2 linked regions of the Parazoarcus communis genome follow. The protein of the gene in region 1 interacts with the protein of each later gene in a pairwise test. Links are inferred from orthologs where the notes say so. Each region holds a gene or a part of one and is shown on either strand. Other genes may lie near its edges.

The links. The genes of interacting proteins can lie anywhere in the genome.
Region 2: the proteins of lepA (region 1) and CEW87_RS02555 interact in binary tests that used the Escherichia coli proteins (3 or more experiments, as listed by UniProt). The link is inferred for Parazoarcus communis from one-to-one orthologs.

What each region holds. Positions count from the first base shown.
Region 1 is NZ_CP022188.1:3,706,314-3,714,030, forward strand. What follows is about bases 2,809-5,706. They hold lepA (translation elongation factor 4), read left to right. Parts: upstream 2,809-3,308; coding sequence 3,309-5,105; downstream 5,106-5,706. Other genes in these bases: CEW87_RS16935 (DegQ family serine endoprotease), read left to right, coding at 2,809-2,998; CEW87_RS16940 (glutaredoxin family protein), read left to right, coding at 2,998-3,255; lepB (signal peptidase I), read left to right, coding at 5,153-5,706. Outside these bases: CEW87_RS16920 (sigma-E factor negative regulatory protein), read left to right, coding at 1-163; CEW87_RS16925 (MucB/RseB C-terminal domain-containing protein), read left to right, coding at 160-1,128; CEW87_RS16930 (SoxR reducing system RseC family protein), read left to right, coding at 1,125-1,592; more of CEW87_RS16935, read left to right, coding at 1,589-2,808; more of lepB, read left to right, coding at 5,707-5,941; CEW87_RS16955 (DUF4845 domain-containing protein), read left to right, coding at 5,959-6,321; rnc (ribonuclease III), read left to right, coding at 6,321-6,998; GTPase Era, read left to right, coding at 6,995-7,717. UniProt on the Escherichia coli protein: Required for accurate and efficient protein synthesis under certain stress conditions. May act as a fidelity factor of the translation reaction, by catalyzing a one-codon backward translocation of tRNAs on improperly translocated ribosomes.
Region 2 is NZ_CP022188.1:548,118-554,049, reverse strand. The notes cover bases 2,401-5,262. They hold CEW87_RS02555 (zinc transporter ZntB), read left to right. Parts: upstream 2,401-3,266; coding sequence 3,267-4,259; downstream 4,260-5,262. Other genes in these bases: CEW87_RS02550 (PEP-CTERM sorting domain-containing protein), read right to left, coding at 4,495-5,133; CEW87_RS02560 (hypothetical protein), read right to left, coding at 2,428-2,724; CEW87_RS02565 (glycosyltransferase family 4 protein), read right to left, coding at 2,401-2,431. Outside these bases: CEW87_RS02575 (DUF1840 domain-containing protein), read right to left, coding at 1-180; CEW87_RS02570 (hypothetical protein), read right to left, coding at 528-1,328; more of CEW87_RS02565, read right to left, coding at 1,325-2,400; RNA polymerase sigma factor SigZ, read right to left, coding at 5,772-5,932. UniProt on the Escherichia coli protein: Zinc transporter. Acts as a Zn(2+):proton symporter, which likely mediates zinc ion uptake. Purified ZntB reconstituted in liposomes also binds and transports Cd(2+), Ni(2+) and Co(2+).

The DNA.
Region 1 (7,717 bases):
GGCGCCGGTTCAGACTGTTTCGGTGGCTGCGCCGGCGGCTGCAGAGACCCGCCATCGTGAGTACCTGTTCGTGCATCAGGCTTCCACGGGTGCGGGGCCGATGCCCAGCGCGCTGCAGTACGTCAGGACAGTGTCCGCACAGTCCGAGGAAACCACCCGATGAGGTTCTGGTTTTTTGCGGTAGGCCTGTGTTCGCTGTTCTTCCAGACTGTCGCCAGTGCCGAAGCACCTTCGGACCCGCTGACGTGGCTGGGCAAGATTTCAACAGCCAGCCAGCGCCTTAATTACGTTGGTACCTTCACCTACCAGTCGGGCAAGCAGATCGAGACCTCCCGGATTGCGCATCGCGCCAATGGTGAAGGCGAGTTCGAGCGTCTAGAGGTACTCGACGGCAGTCCGCGTGAGGTCATTCGCAGTGCAGGCGAAGTGCGCTGCGTGCTGCCCGAGCAGCGGACGGTCATCATCGATCAGCCCGGCGGCCGACGTGTCTTTCCAGCGCGTCTGCCGGCCTCTTTCAACGGGCTTGCCGAAAGCTATCGTATTCGCAAGGGTGAACGTGGGCGTGTAGCCGGTTACGAAGCACAGTCCATCATTCTGGAGCCAAGGGACGACATGCGTTATGGCCACGTATTGTGGGCAGAAATGCAGACCGGACTTTTGCTCAAGTCACGAATGGTGGACGCGCGCGGCGAAATGATCGAGCAGTTCACGTTCAGCGATCTTCGTATCGGCGGGGACGTGGATGGCGCGCTGCTCAAGCCGCGCTTCAGTCAGGGTGAGGGCTGGCGTGTGGTCAGTGTGCGCGGCGACGAGATCAGCAAGGCTGACGCCGGTTGGCAACTGCGTACGCCGATCACCGGTTTTTCGCTCAATTCGGTGGTGCGGCGTTCACTCGGTGCTGACCGGGGCGATGCGGTGCATATGGTCTTCAGCGACGGGCTCGCAGCCATCTCGGTGTTCATCGAGCCGACCGGACCTGAAGCCGCGGCCAATGTCGGCGCGTCGTCGAGCGGGGCAATCAACGTATTCAAGCGCACTGTCGGCGCGCACGTCGTGACGGCGCTGGGCGAGGTACCGGCCCGCGCAGTGCAGCGACTGGCCGAGGGCATCGAAGCGGTGTCGCGATGATCGAGGCGCCTGCAGAAGTCGTTCGCGTCGATGGGGGCACGGCCTGGGTTCGCCTGAGTGAGAAGCAGGGTGGATGCGGGCGCTGTGACGAGCCTGGCGGCTGCCGCTCGATGCGAATCACGGATACCTTCGGTTCCCCGAATCAGGTATTTACCCTCGACGACCCCCTTGGATTGCATCCCGGCGAGCGGGTCAGGATCACGATCCCCGACGGTGCACCATTGCGGGCCGCACTGCTCAGTTATGGGCTTGCGGTCCTGCTGATGCTCGGTGGTGCGGCAGCCGGAAGCCTTTTTTCCGACGCAGGTCAGGCCGACCTCGGGGCTGGCCTGGGCGTGCTCTGCGGGCTGGGGCTTGCCGTATTCATCAACCGCCTTCTGGCGCGCAGTCGTAACTGGCGAGGTGGCCTGAGAATGACTTTGTCCCGCGACCTGACCGCCTGCAGTCACGCTCACCACTCATGATCCGGATACTTCGTATTACGCTGCTGGCACTCCTTCTGTGCGTGCCTGCCGCACCTGCGCTTGCAGTCGTCAATCTGCCGGACTTCACCGCGCTCGTGGAACGCCAGGGAACGGCGGTGGTGAATATCAGCACGATATCTAATACGACCCAGAAAGCGCGCGCTTTTCCCGAGCTGGACGAGGGCGATCCGATGTTCGACTTTTTCCGTCGGATCGTGCCGCGCCAACCGCGAACCCCGCAGCGCGAACCCGACAACGAGTCGCTCGGCTCGGGTTTCATCATCAGCAGTGACGGTTTCATTCTGACCAACGCCCACGTCGTCGAAGATGCCGAGGAAATCCTCGTGCGTCTGGCGGACAAGCGGGAGTATCGAGCCCGCGTGATCGGGGCGGATGCACGCAGTGATGTAGCGCTGATCCAGATCGAGGCCAAGGGCCTGCCAAAGGTCACCCTGGGCGAGCCGGATCGGCTCAAGGTCGGAGAGTGGGTTCTGGCCATCGGCTCACCCTTCGGTTTTGATCAGACGGTCACCGCCGGCATCGTGAGCGCCAAGGACCGCAGTCTGCCCGACGAGAACTTCGTTCCCTTCATTCAGACCGACGTTGCGATCAACCCGGGTAACTCTGGTGGGCCCTTGTTCAACCTCAAGGGCGAGGTGATCGGCATCAATTCCCAGATCTACAGTCGTACTGGCGGTTTCATGGGGCTGTCGTTCGCGATTCCGATCGATGTTGCTATGGATGTGCAACAGCAGTTGCGCACGCACGGGCGCATTCAGCGCGGCCGAATCGGCGTGGCCATCCAGGAGGTTACCGTCGATCTGGCCGAGAGCTTTGGTCTGCCGAAGGCATCCGGTGCGCTCGTCAGTGCGGTCGAACCCGATAGCCCCGCTGCGAGGGCGGGGGTGATGCGCGGCGACGTGATCGTGAGATTCGACCGCCGCGACGTAGACAAGTCGAGTGAGCTCCCACGTATCGTTGCCGCGCGCCGCCCCGGTACCCGTGCAGACATGCTGGTGTATCGCGAAGGTACACCGAAGGAGCTGAAGGTCACGCTTGGTGAATGGCGTGATCCGCAGACGCCCCGTGTGCGCAAGACCAGCATGCCGTCAAACACCGGAAACCGGCTGGGCCTGGTGCTGGTCAAGCCGCCGATGATCCGTGGTCGTGATCAGGTTGCGGCACAGGGCCTGATGGTCGATCGCGCTGAAGGCCCAGCGGCCCGTGCATCCCTTCAGGTCGGCGACACCGTGCTGGCCGTCATCGTGGGTGGCAAACAGACCTCGCTCGCTGCGCCTGAAATTTTTGATCGCATCGTTGCGGAACTCAAGGAGGGGCAGCAGTTGAGCCTGCTCGTGCTGCGCGGTGAGGCCAGCTCCTTCGTCAGTCTGCGTGCCGGCAAGTGATGCGTGAGCTGACCGTACTGAGCCGGGAGTGGTGCCATTTGTGCCACGACCTGGTCGCGGCCCTCAAACCCATTGCAGCAGAACTGGGCTGGACGGTGGAAGTCATCGATGTCGACCTCCATCCCGAACTCGAGGCTCGTTGGGACGAACTTGTCCCCGTTGTACTCCACGGTGAGCACGAACTCTGCCACTACCATCTCGATGAAACGGGTGTCCGTGCCTATTGCGGTGCTTTTCCGCTAGAATCCGACGCTTGACGAGGCCAACCAATTCCAGAACGGGTGCCGAAAGGCACCCTTTTTGCGTGCGCATGCAACATATCAGAAACTTCTCCATCATTGCTCATATCGATCACGGCAAGTCCACGCTGGCCGATCGACTCATTCACTTCTGCGGCGGGCTCTCCGACCGCGAGATGGAGGCGCAGGTGCTCGACTCGATGGATATCGAGCGCGAGCGCGGCATCACCATCAAGGCGCAGACTGCTGCGCTGCACTACAAGGCGAAAGACGGGAAGGTCTACAACCTAAACCTGATCGACACCCCGGGCCATGTGGACTTTTCGTACGAAGTGAGCCGTTCGCTGGCCGCGTGCGAGGGCGCCCTGCTGGTGGTCGACGCATCGCAGGGGGTTGAGGCGCAGACGGTCGCCAACTGCTACACCGCGCTCGACCAGAACGTTGAAGTCGTGCCGGTCCTGAACAAGATCGACCTGCCCGCAGCGAACCCGGAGAACGCCCGTCAGGAAATCGAGGACGTCATCGGTGTCGATGCCGCCGAGGCGATCCTGTGCTCGGCAAAAACCGGTATCGGCATCGAGGAAGTGCTCGAGGCCGTCGTGGCGAGGGTGCCGGCGCCGCGTGGTAATCCCGACGGGGCCTTGAAGGCGCTCATCATCGACTCGTGGTTCGATAACTACGTCGGCGTCGTGATGCTTGTGCGTGTAGTCGACGGCATACTCCGGCCCAAGGACAAGATTCTGCTGATGTCGAACGGCGCGCAGTATCCCTGCGAGCAGGTCGGCGTGTTTACGCCGAAGTCGGTCAGCCGTGATCACCTGGCTGCTGGCGAAGTGGGTTTCATCATTGCAGGCATCAAGGAGCTCGAGGCCGCAAAGGTCGGTGATACCGTCACTCTCGCGAGCAAGCCGGCCGCCGCGCCTCTGCCGGGCTTCAAGGAAATCAAGCCGCAGGTGTTTGCCGGTCTGTACCCGGTTGAGTCGAGCGAGTACGACCAGTTGCGTGATTCGCTGGAAAAGCTCCGCCTCAATGACGCGTCGCTGCAATTCGAGCCCGAAGTGTCGCAGGCGCTGGGCTTCGGCTTCCGCTGCGGATTCCTCGGTTTGCTGCACATGGATATCGTGCAGGAGCGTCTCGAGCGCGAATTCGACATGGACCTCATCACCACTGCACCGACGGTGATCTATGAGGTCGTGCTCAACAGCGGCGAGGTCATCCAGGTCTCGAACCCGTCGAAGCTGCCCGAACCGGGCAAGTTCCAGGAGATTCGCGAACCGATCATCACTGCAACGATTTTCCTCCCGCAGGATTACGTCGGTCCGGTCATCACCCTGTGCAACCAGAAGCGTGGCTCGCAGGTGGACATGCGATATCACGGACGCCAGGTGCAGCTGATCTACGACATGCCGATGAACGAAGTGGTGATGGACTTCTTTGACAAGCTCAAGTCGGTTTCACGTGGCTATGCGTCGCTCGACTACGAGTTCAAGGAGTACATCACGGCCGATCTGGTCAAGCTCGACCTGATGGTCGGTGGCGAGAAGGTCGATGCACTTTCGGTGATCGTTCACCGGGTCAACGCGGCGTTCCGTGGCCGCGAGTTGGCAGCCAAGCTGCGTGGCCTTATTCCGCGCCAGATGTTCGATGTCGCGATTCAGGCCGCGATCGGTGCGAACATCATCGCGCGCGAGACGATCAAGGCTTTGCGCAAGAACGTGCTGGCCAAGTGTTATGGCGGCGACATTTCGCGGAAGAAGAAGCTGCTCGAGAAACAGAAGGAAGGCAAAAAGCGCATGAAGCAGGTCGGAAACGTCGAGATTCCGCAGGAAGCCTTCCTTGCCGTGCTGCGTACGGACGAAGGCAAGTAAACCTGCAACCAGGCGTCTCAGCGGCGTCGTAACTGACTGGAGTCTGCGTGAATTTTGCTTTGATCCTTTTTCTATTGCTCGTTGCCACAGGTGTGTTGTGGGCCTTCGATCGATTCCATGCACGCAAGCAGCGCGCAGCGGGTGCCCCGTCTCCGTGGTGGGTCGAGTACGGTGCGAGCTTCTTCCCGGTGATCGTGATCGTCTTCGGGCTGCGCTCGTTCATCGTCGAGCCGTTCAAGATTCCGTCCGGCTCGATGATTCCGACCCTGCTCGTGGGCGATTTCATTCTGGTGAACAAGTTCACCTATGGCATCCGCCTTCCGGTGATCAACAAGAAGGTCATCGACATTAACGATCCTGAACGTGGTGATGTCATGGTCTTCCGCTATCCGGCCGACCCTTCGATGGACTACATCAAGCGCGTTGTCGGTTTGCCGGGCGACAAGGTCGAGTACATCAACAAGCGCCTGCGCATCAACGGTGAGGCAGTGCAGACCGACGAGGCGGGCAGCTACCTCCATCCGGACCGTCTCTACTACTCGCCACAATATGTCGAGAAGCTTGGAAGTATCGAGCACAACGTGTTGCTCGAGCGCGAAGCCCCAGCCTTTGTACCCCAGGTGCTGAATTACCCCAACCGGGACAACTGTACATATACTAGCAGCGGCGTGACCTGCACTGTGCCCCAAGGGCATTACTTCGTCATGGGCGACAACCGCGATGCCAGCAGTGACAGCCGTGTCTGGGGGTTTGTGCCGGACGAGAACATTGTCGGGCGCGCCTTTTTCATCTGGTTCAACTTCAATGACATGAAGCGAATCGGTCGCTTCCACTGATGACGGGGAATGTAGTCATGACTCAATCTCGCCAGCGCGGCCTCAGCCTGATCAGCGTGATGATTGTCGGCGGCCTGCTCGCTTTCGTACTGCTGATCGCCTTTCGCACGGTTCCTGCAATCAACGAATACATGGCGGTCGAGCGCATCGTGAAACTCGTTGCCGAAGAAGGGGACGGTGGCGCGACCCTCACTGAAATGCGCCGCAGTTTTGACCGCCGTGGTCAGATCGACGACGTGTCCTCCGTTACCGGCACCGATCTGACAATCAGCAAACTTGCGGGCAAGGTCGTTGTCGAAGCTGAGTATTCGCGCAAGGTGCCCGTGGCCGGCAATGTCAGTCTTCTGTTCGACTTCCAGGTTTCGAGCGCCGGTAGCTGATGTCGGAGTTCAATGAAAGGCTGCAACGCAAACTCGGCCACGTTTTTTCTGATCCGGAGTTGCTGCAGCAGGCACTGACACATCGCAGTTTTGGACAGCTAAACAATGAGCGCCTCGAATTTTTGGGTGACAGCGTACTCAATTGCGTGACTTCGATTGCGCTTTTCGAGCGTTTTCCCGACCTCAAGGAAGGGGAGCTGTCTCGGGTTCGCGCTTCGCTGGTTCGACAGGAGGCGCTTCATCGTCTGGCGGTGGACCTGCAGCTCGGCGACTGTTTGCGGCTGGGCGAAGGTGAGCTCAAGTCAGGCGGCTTCCGGCGTCCATCCATCCTTGCGGATGCGGTCGAAGCCATTATCGCGGCGGTGTTTCTGGATGCCGGTTTCGAAGCGGCCAAGGCCGTGATCGACCGCTTGTACGTGCCACTGCTTGCAGAAGTGAATCCGGCGGCACCGTCGAAGGATCCGAAGACGGCGCTTCAGGAGTGGCTACAGGGCCGAAAGATTGCTTTGCCCACCTACACCATGGTGCAGGTACTCGGCGAAGCACATGCGCAAGAGTTTGAAGTGTCGTGCGAGGTGCCGAAGCTTGCCGTGCGTACGGTCGGTCGCGGTACCAGCCGCCGTGCTGCGGAGCAGCAGTCGGCCCAGCTCGCACTGACAAAATTGAGGAAGAAATGAATACAACGCCGGACAAGGACGAACCCATCGACAAACCAGACTTTCGTGCTGGCTTCGTCGCCATTGTCGGTCGGCCCAACGTCGGTAAATCGACCTTGCTCAACCGTCTGATCGGGCAGAAGATCAGCATCGTGTCGAGCAAGGCGCAGACTACGCGCCACCGCGTGACGGGCATCCTGACAAACAAGGACGCGCAGTTCATCTTTGTCGACACGCCGGGCTTCCAGACGCAGCACCGCAATGCACTTAACCGCTCGATGAATCGCACGGTGTCGCAGGTGCTCTCCGATGTCGATCTGGTGTTCTTCGTGGTTGAAGCCGGGCGCATGGGCGATGACGACAAGCGTGTGCTCGAAGTGATTCCGGAAGGCGCGAAGGTGGTGCTGGTCATCAACAAGGTCGACCAGCTCAAGGAGAAGGCGCGCCTGCTTCCGTTCATCGAAAGCGTGCGCGGGCTGCGCGACTTCGTCGAGATCGTGCCGTTGTCGGCCGAGCGCGGCAACAACTGCGACACCCTCATCAGCGCGGCAACGCCGCTGCTGCCCGAAGGCATCGCCATGTACGAGGAAGACGAGATCACCGATCGCAGCGAACGCTTCCTTGCGGCCGAGTTCCTGCGTGAGAAGCTGTTCCGCTTGCTTGGCGACGAGCTGCCTTACGGCATTGCGGTGGAGATCGAAAAGTTTGAAACCGAGGGGCGACTGCGCCGTATCCATGCG
Region 2 (5,932 bases), 3.2 Mb from region 1 along the record:
CGCGGCGACGTCGGCGTCGATGGCCTGCCTGACGCGTGAAATCGCGTCGGGAAGTTGCTCCACGGTGATGATCCCTTGCTGTGCATCCTGGTCCCTGCCCAGCACCTCCAGCATTTCCTTGCCATTTTGCTCAAGGGTAATCACGTTACCGCTGGCGGCGGACTTGAATATAATCAGCATGACAGGATCTCCAGTGTGGTCCGTGATGGCCGCAGATCGCCGCAGGAAGTCGGGGCGCATGGCCAAGCCAATACGATTAATGCTACGCGGTGAGCGGTGGTCGTCTGTGCGGTGGGCAACATGTCCTGCGGGCTGGTCGGGCGCGGGCCAAAGACTGGCCGGCAAGCCGGAGCATGACTGGCACAATCCTGAATGACGTGCCCTCTGTATTGCTGCTGCAGGTTCGAAGCCAGGTTGCTCACGAAACGACTCACGTGTCGATCGAATAGGGCAGCAGGCGGTCGAACTCTTTCTTCACCACTGCGTAACACTCGCAGGCTCTGGCTTCCAGCCGATGCACGCCGTCCCTATGCGGGTGTCTGAGCCAGGTCGGCGAAGCGCTGGATCATCTCTGCCAGCACGGAAAAATCGTGAGCATCCACCAGTCGCTGCTGGGCTCGTTCCACTGCCGCGGCGTGCTCGGTGTTTGGCCGGTGCTCGAGCAGCACACGATAGGCTGCGATCTCTTCGCCCAGGTACCAGAACTCGTCGTTGGTTTCCTTGCGCTTCTTGTCCTCGTCGCGCAGCAGCTGGGCGCAGCGGATGTTCAGCAGGCGGCGGTGGATCTTCAGGGCCTGTGCCGGCAGCTCGCCGGGCAGGGCGCGCACCTGCACCCCGAGATCGCGGCTCCAGTTGCCAATCGCGGTTGGCAGGCTGGTGGCCATGTCGACGATGTCGAAGGGTTCGCGCAAGGTGCCCACGATGTCGGCCCGCAGGTTGCGAAATCCGACGTCCGCCAGCAGCAGGGTCGGCTTGTCCAGCGCCCGCATGAAGCCATACTCCAGCGCCACGTTGGGATTGAATTCGTCCTTGACCCGGTCTTCCAGCACCGCCAGACCGTACTTGCAGCACAGCATGTACACGCACACATTGGTCCACACCTGGCGGTCGCGCGGATACATCCGGTCGTCGGCGCGCAAGCCCTTGAGGCCCTGACGGCACAGCGCCCGACGCAATTCCTCGTCCAGTTGTGCAAGCAGGCGGTTGCCCGAGTCGAAGCGGGTCATGATGAACACGTTGCGGCTGTAATCCGGGTGATCCTGGAAGAAGCGCTCGCAATCGGGTTTCAGGTGCGCATAGCCGGGTGGCAGGTGGAAGTCGTCGGTCACGGGGTGTGCTCCTTGGTCTCAAGGCTCAGGCCGGACAAGGCCCTGAAGCGTTCCAGATAGCGGCGTGCCATGGCCACGTCGGTGAACTGTTGAAGGGCCCGGGCGCGCGCAGCCGAACCCATGGCCTGCAGGGCGTCGGCATCCATCTTGCGCCAGCGTTCCATGGCCAGGCAAAAGGCGCCATAGCTGGTGTCGTCGCAGTAGATGGCGTGCTCGCCCAGCACTTCCACCAGCCCGTCGACCGGCGTACAGACCACCGGGATGCCACGGGCCGCGCCCTCCAGCGCGGCAAGGCCGAAGGGTTCGTAGGTGGACGGCTGTACCAGGACGTCGATCGCATTGAAGAAGGCTTCCAGACGGGCGCCGCCGCACCAGCCCAGGTAGCGCACCCGCGCCTCGATCCCCAGGTCATGCACCAGATCGCGCGCGTAGGCGCTGAAGGCCTTGCCGGCGATCATGGCCTCGAAGCCGTCGAATGCCGGTTCGGTCAGGAGCATCTGGACATATTCCGGATGCTTGCGCGGCACCAGCCGACCGCAATAGCCCAGCACATTGCGGCGCGGTCGTGCGAGCACGGGAGCCGGCGGCACGATGCCGTTGGCAACGACGCTGACGCGCGGATTGAGGCGCTGGTATCCCAGCGTGTGGTAGTAGCGTCGCTCGGCCTCGGAGACCAGCACGACTTCGTCGCAGGCAGCGATGAGGCGCTCCTGATCCATCACCGCGCCGTGGAGATTCACCGCATTCGAGATCTCCTCGTAGGCCAGCAGGGAATGGATGGTGAACACGGACCGGGCGCCCCCAGTGGCGTCGAGCAGCCCCGGCCGATGGTTGTAGGAGTGGATGTGCACCACCGGCGCATGAAAGTGGGCGAGCTCCGCTTCGCTGCCCACGGCCACGCATGGATGGCTGCCGAGGATCGCCTCCACCTCGTAAGGCTGGTACTCGTGATCGGTGACGTACCACAGTGCGCGCACGCCAATCGCCGCAAAGCCGCTGGCCAGCGACTCGATCACGCTGCCGACGCCGCCCATGCGGTTGTGCGGCATCTCGTTGGTGATCTCGATGACGTCGAAGTTGCGCTCGGTGGTGTTGGTGATCACGGCAAAAGCTCCGCCAGGCCGGCATCGTCCGGCACCTGCAGCGTGCCCAGCACCCCGACCGCCCGGCATTCGATGGGGAATCGCTCGGGCGCCTCCCAGCTGCCGTCACTGCGGCGGGCCGCCAGAAACACACCGGCCACACACTCTGTGAGGCAGGGATTGCAGTCTTCCGTATGAAAATTATGTACCGCCAGCACCCGGTAGGCACCGGGCGCGACAGTGCTCAGATCAATCCGGATCTCGCTTGCCGAGCGGTAGCTCAGGCCGAAGCGGCTGACCTCGAACGGCGCCACCACCAGCACCGCCCCCGCCAGGCGGCATGGGCGAGGCCCCGAAGAGATAGCCCGAAACCCGGGCACCTCCGGTGGATCCTCCCGCGCTGCCACGCCGGTAGGGCCTGCCTGATTCCGCTGAGTCCTGTCCATCGTGGATGACTCTCAATAGAAATGCCAAGTTGATGCCGGACAAAGGATTGGGTGAGCCCATTCTGGCCCAGGGGCTGGCATGGCTCAAGCTGAAGTTTGCTGCGCGTGCCACCATCAGGCCGCGTCGGAGCACGTTTAATGGCGCTTCCCTCTCCGGCGCACGCCTGCATACCGGGTGCAGGTGGTGCTGAACAGGATCAGGCCACCGGTTTCGATCAAAAAGCCGAGGTTGCCGGACTGTTCAGAAATCAAACGACTCTGACCCCCTTTGATCCCTGCGTCCTTTGATCCGAATGCCATGCGGCATCAACTGCAGCGATCCGGACGGGGACGTAGCGCGAGGTCGGACCTGGCCCCTATGCTGTGGTCAATGTATGGTGCCCGTTCGGGGCAATGATCAGGAAAATGCCGTGGGAATCAACGAGAGCAACGACGAAGACGGACTGGTGTGCGCCTACCTGCAATGGCCAGACGGCCGCTGGCAGGCCGTCGACTGGGACGGTGTGCGCGCCTGGCGGCCTGGTGACGGTCTGCTGTGGATGCACTTCAACCGCTCGGCCGAAGCGACCCGGTCCTGGCTGCATGAGGGCAGCGGGCTGGATGCGCTGGTGGCCGACAACCTGCTGGCCGAGGAAACCCGGCCGCGTGCGCTGGCCATGGACGGCAATCTGCTGGTGAACCTGCGGGGTGTCAACCTCAATCCCGGTGCGGATCCCGACGACATGGTGTCGCTGCGCATCTGGCTCGAACCCGGGCGCATCGTGACTTCCCGCCGACGCCGGTTGATGGCCATCGACGACATCCGCGAACACATCACCCGGGGCAAAGGGCCGCGCGATACCGGGGATTTTCTGGTGGAGGTTGCGGGCCTGCTGGTCAATCGCATGTCGCCCGTCATCGAGCAACTCGACGAGGCAGCCGACGATCTGGAGGAGCAGGTGGTTACGGGGGAGCGCGAGGATGTGCGGACCCGGCTCGCTTCGCTGCGGCGCCAGGCCATCAGCCTGCGGCGCTACCTGGCGCCGCAGCGCGAGGCCCTGTCGCGTATCCTGGGTGAACCCGTCGACTGGTTGCACGAGCGGCACAAGGCGCAGTTGCGCGAAATTTCGGACCGCACCATGCGCTACGTCGAAGACCTCGACGCCATCCGCGAGCGGGCCGCGGTGATCCAGGATGAGGTGGCCAACCGTGTGGCCGAGTCGATGAACAAGAACATGTACATGCTTGCCATCGTCGCCACCATCATGCTGCCGCTGGGTTTCATCACCGGCTTGCTCGGCGTCAACGTGGATGGACTGCCTGGCGCCCATGACGCGCCCTGGGCGTTTGCCGCGCTCAGCGCCTTCCTGCTGGTGCTGGTGTTCCTGCAGGTCCTGGTGATGCGCCGCCTGAAATGGTTCTAGCGCCCGTCGCTGCCTGGGAATCAAAGGGGGCGCAGAACGCTGTTGGTGGACTCGGTGAGGTGCGTACAGGCAGCCACCCGGATCTCCAGGCTCTCGTCGCTTGCTGACCAATTGGTTCCGGGCGATCTGCCGGACGGCGCCGAACAGGGGCGGCGTCTCTGTTCATGTGCCGGGTTGAGGCCCTGATCAGAAAACAGGGGAAAGGGACTCCGGAAAGCCCTCTCCCCGATTTCTGTTACATCAGACTGCGCTTTCTTGCCGCAAGCGCAGTGAGGGCCAGACCCGCCAACAACAGCGTTGACGGTTCAGGAACCGAGTTGCCATTGGAACTCGCTCCGGCGCTAGCCACCAGACGGTAGGTATCGCTCGAGCCTGGAAGCGTGCCCGGACTTTCTGGAAATCCCGCAGTCAGCGTCTCATTGGACGAAAACAAGACGGTCAGCAGGGCGTTGGCGGTGGCGTCACCGTTTCCGAAGAACACGCTACGATAATTTTCAGACGTGTTGCTATTGTCCCTGTCGACATCGACAAGTGTCTGGTAAATCGCCCCTGGACCGAATCCACTGAAGCTCATGTCGAGCACGTCGAGGCGCGTGCCGATTGAGTTGAATGTCATCGAGACAGAGCCAAAAGAGGTTGTCGGGGGCTGGCTGCTGTAGCCGGAAACGTGGAAGTTCCTGCTCGTGTCGCCGATTGAAAAGGTAAGGCCCGTAATCGAAGCCGAGTCGGATGTGTTTTTCAATGTAAGCGTAGGCGAGTTTGTATTGCCCGATACATCGAACACAAAACCAATCAACGCTGCATTCGCAGTGTGCGGCAGGGCGGCGAAGCACAGTGCGCCGATCAAGGCCGAAATTGTATTTTTGATCTTCATCACTTTCCCCTTTTTACATGTTTGCAATTAGGAGAAGCATGATTTAGGCCGATTTATATATAAATATGTTTACAAACGACAAATTCAAAACGTCGCTCATCATTCCATGAAGAGTGTAAAAAATGCCGACACACGTTTGCTTCAGAGAAGAATGAATTTTCCTCAGGGTGGGTGGTTTGCGCTTTCATGGCCCTGTATTCATGTGAAGTGGCTCGCCACAGTATTGCTTCGTGCAATCTCGGGGTGTATTCATAAGACATTTATTGCGAGCAATGGAGTCTGTGGTTGATTTGTCTTAAATATATGAATATAAATAATAATGTGATTGATTTTTGCGGGGCTACAGGGGCTGCTGGCGATTCTTTCTATGGGAAGTGCCAGATATTATTGATGGAGATCAAAGGCGGGAACTTCTCTATCAATCTCAATGAATTGACGACTGGTCGTGCGCCGGAATAACCCGAATCGAATTATTGGCCTCGCGGGCGACTGAAATCGATTGCTCGGCATGATCGTGTTGCTGCCTGACCATGGCGAGGGCTGACTCATATGTCCGCGAGCGAAATTCGACAAAAACTGGAAAATCGTTTGAGCGTGAGCTCGCCGGACTGGCGGGTGGCAGATCGCCCAATGGAACCTTACTTTTCGAGCGGCGAGCGGGGCACGAAGCAGCAGACTTGGCCTGCCTCGTCGAAGCGGACCTGGCAGGCGGTGACGAGCCGGGTTTTGAGTCTTTTCCGGGCGCGCAGAATGCGCGACTTGGCGGCAGGGAGCGTGAGCCCGAGGCGCTCGGCGTAGG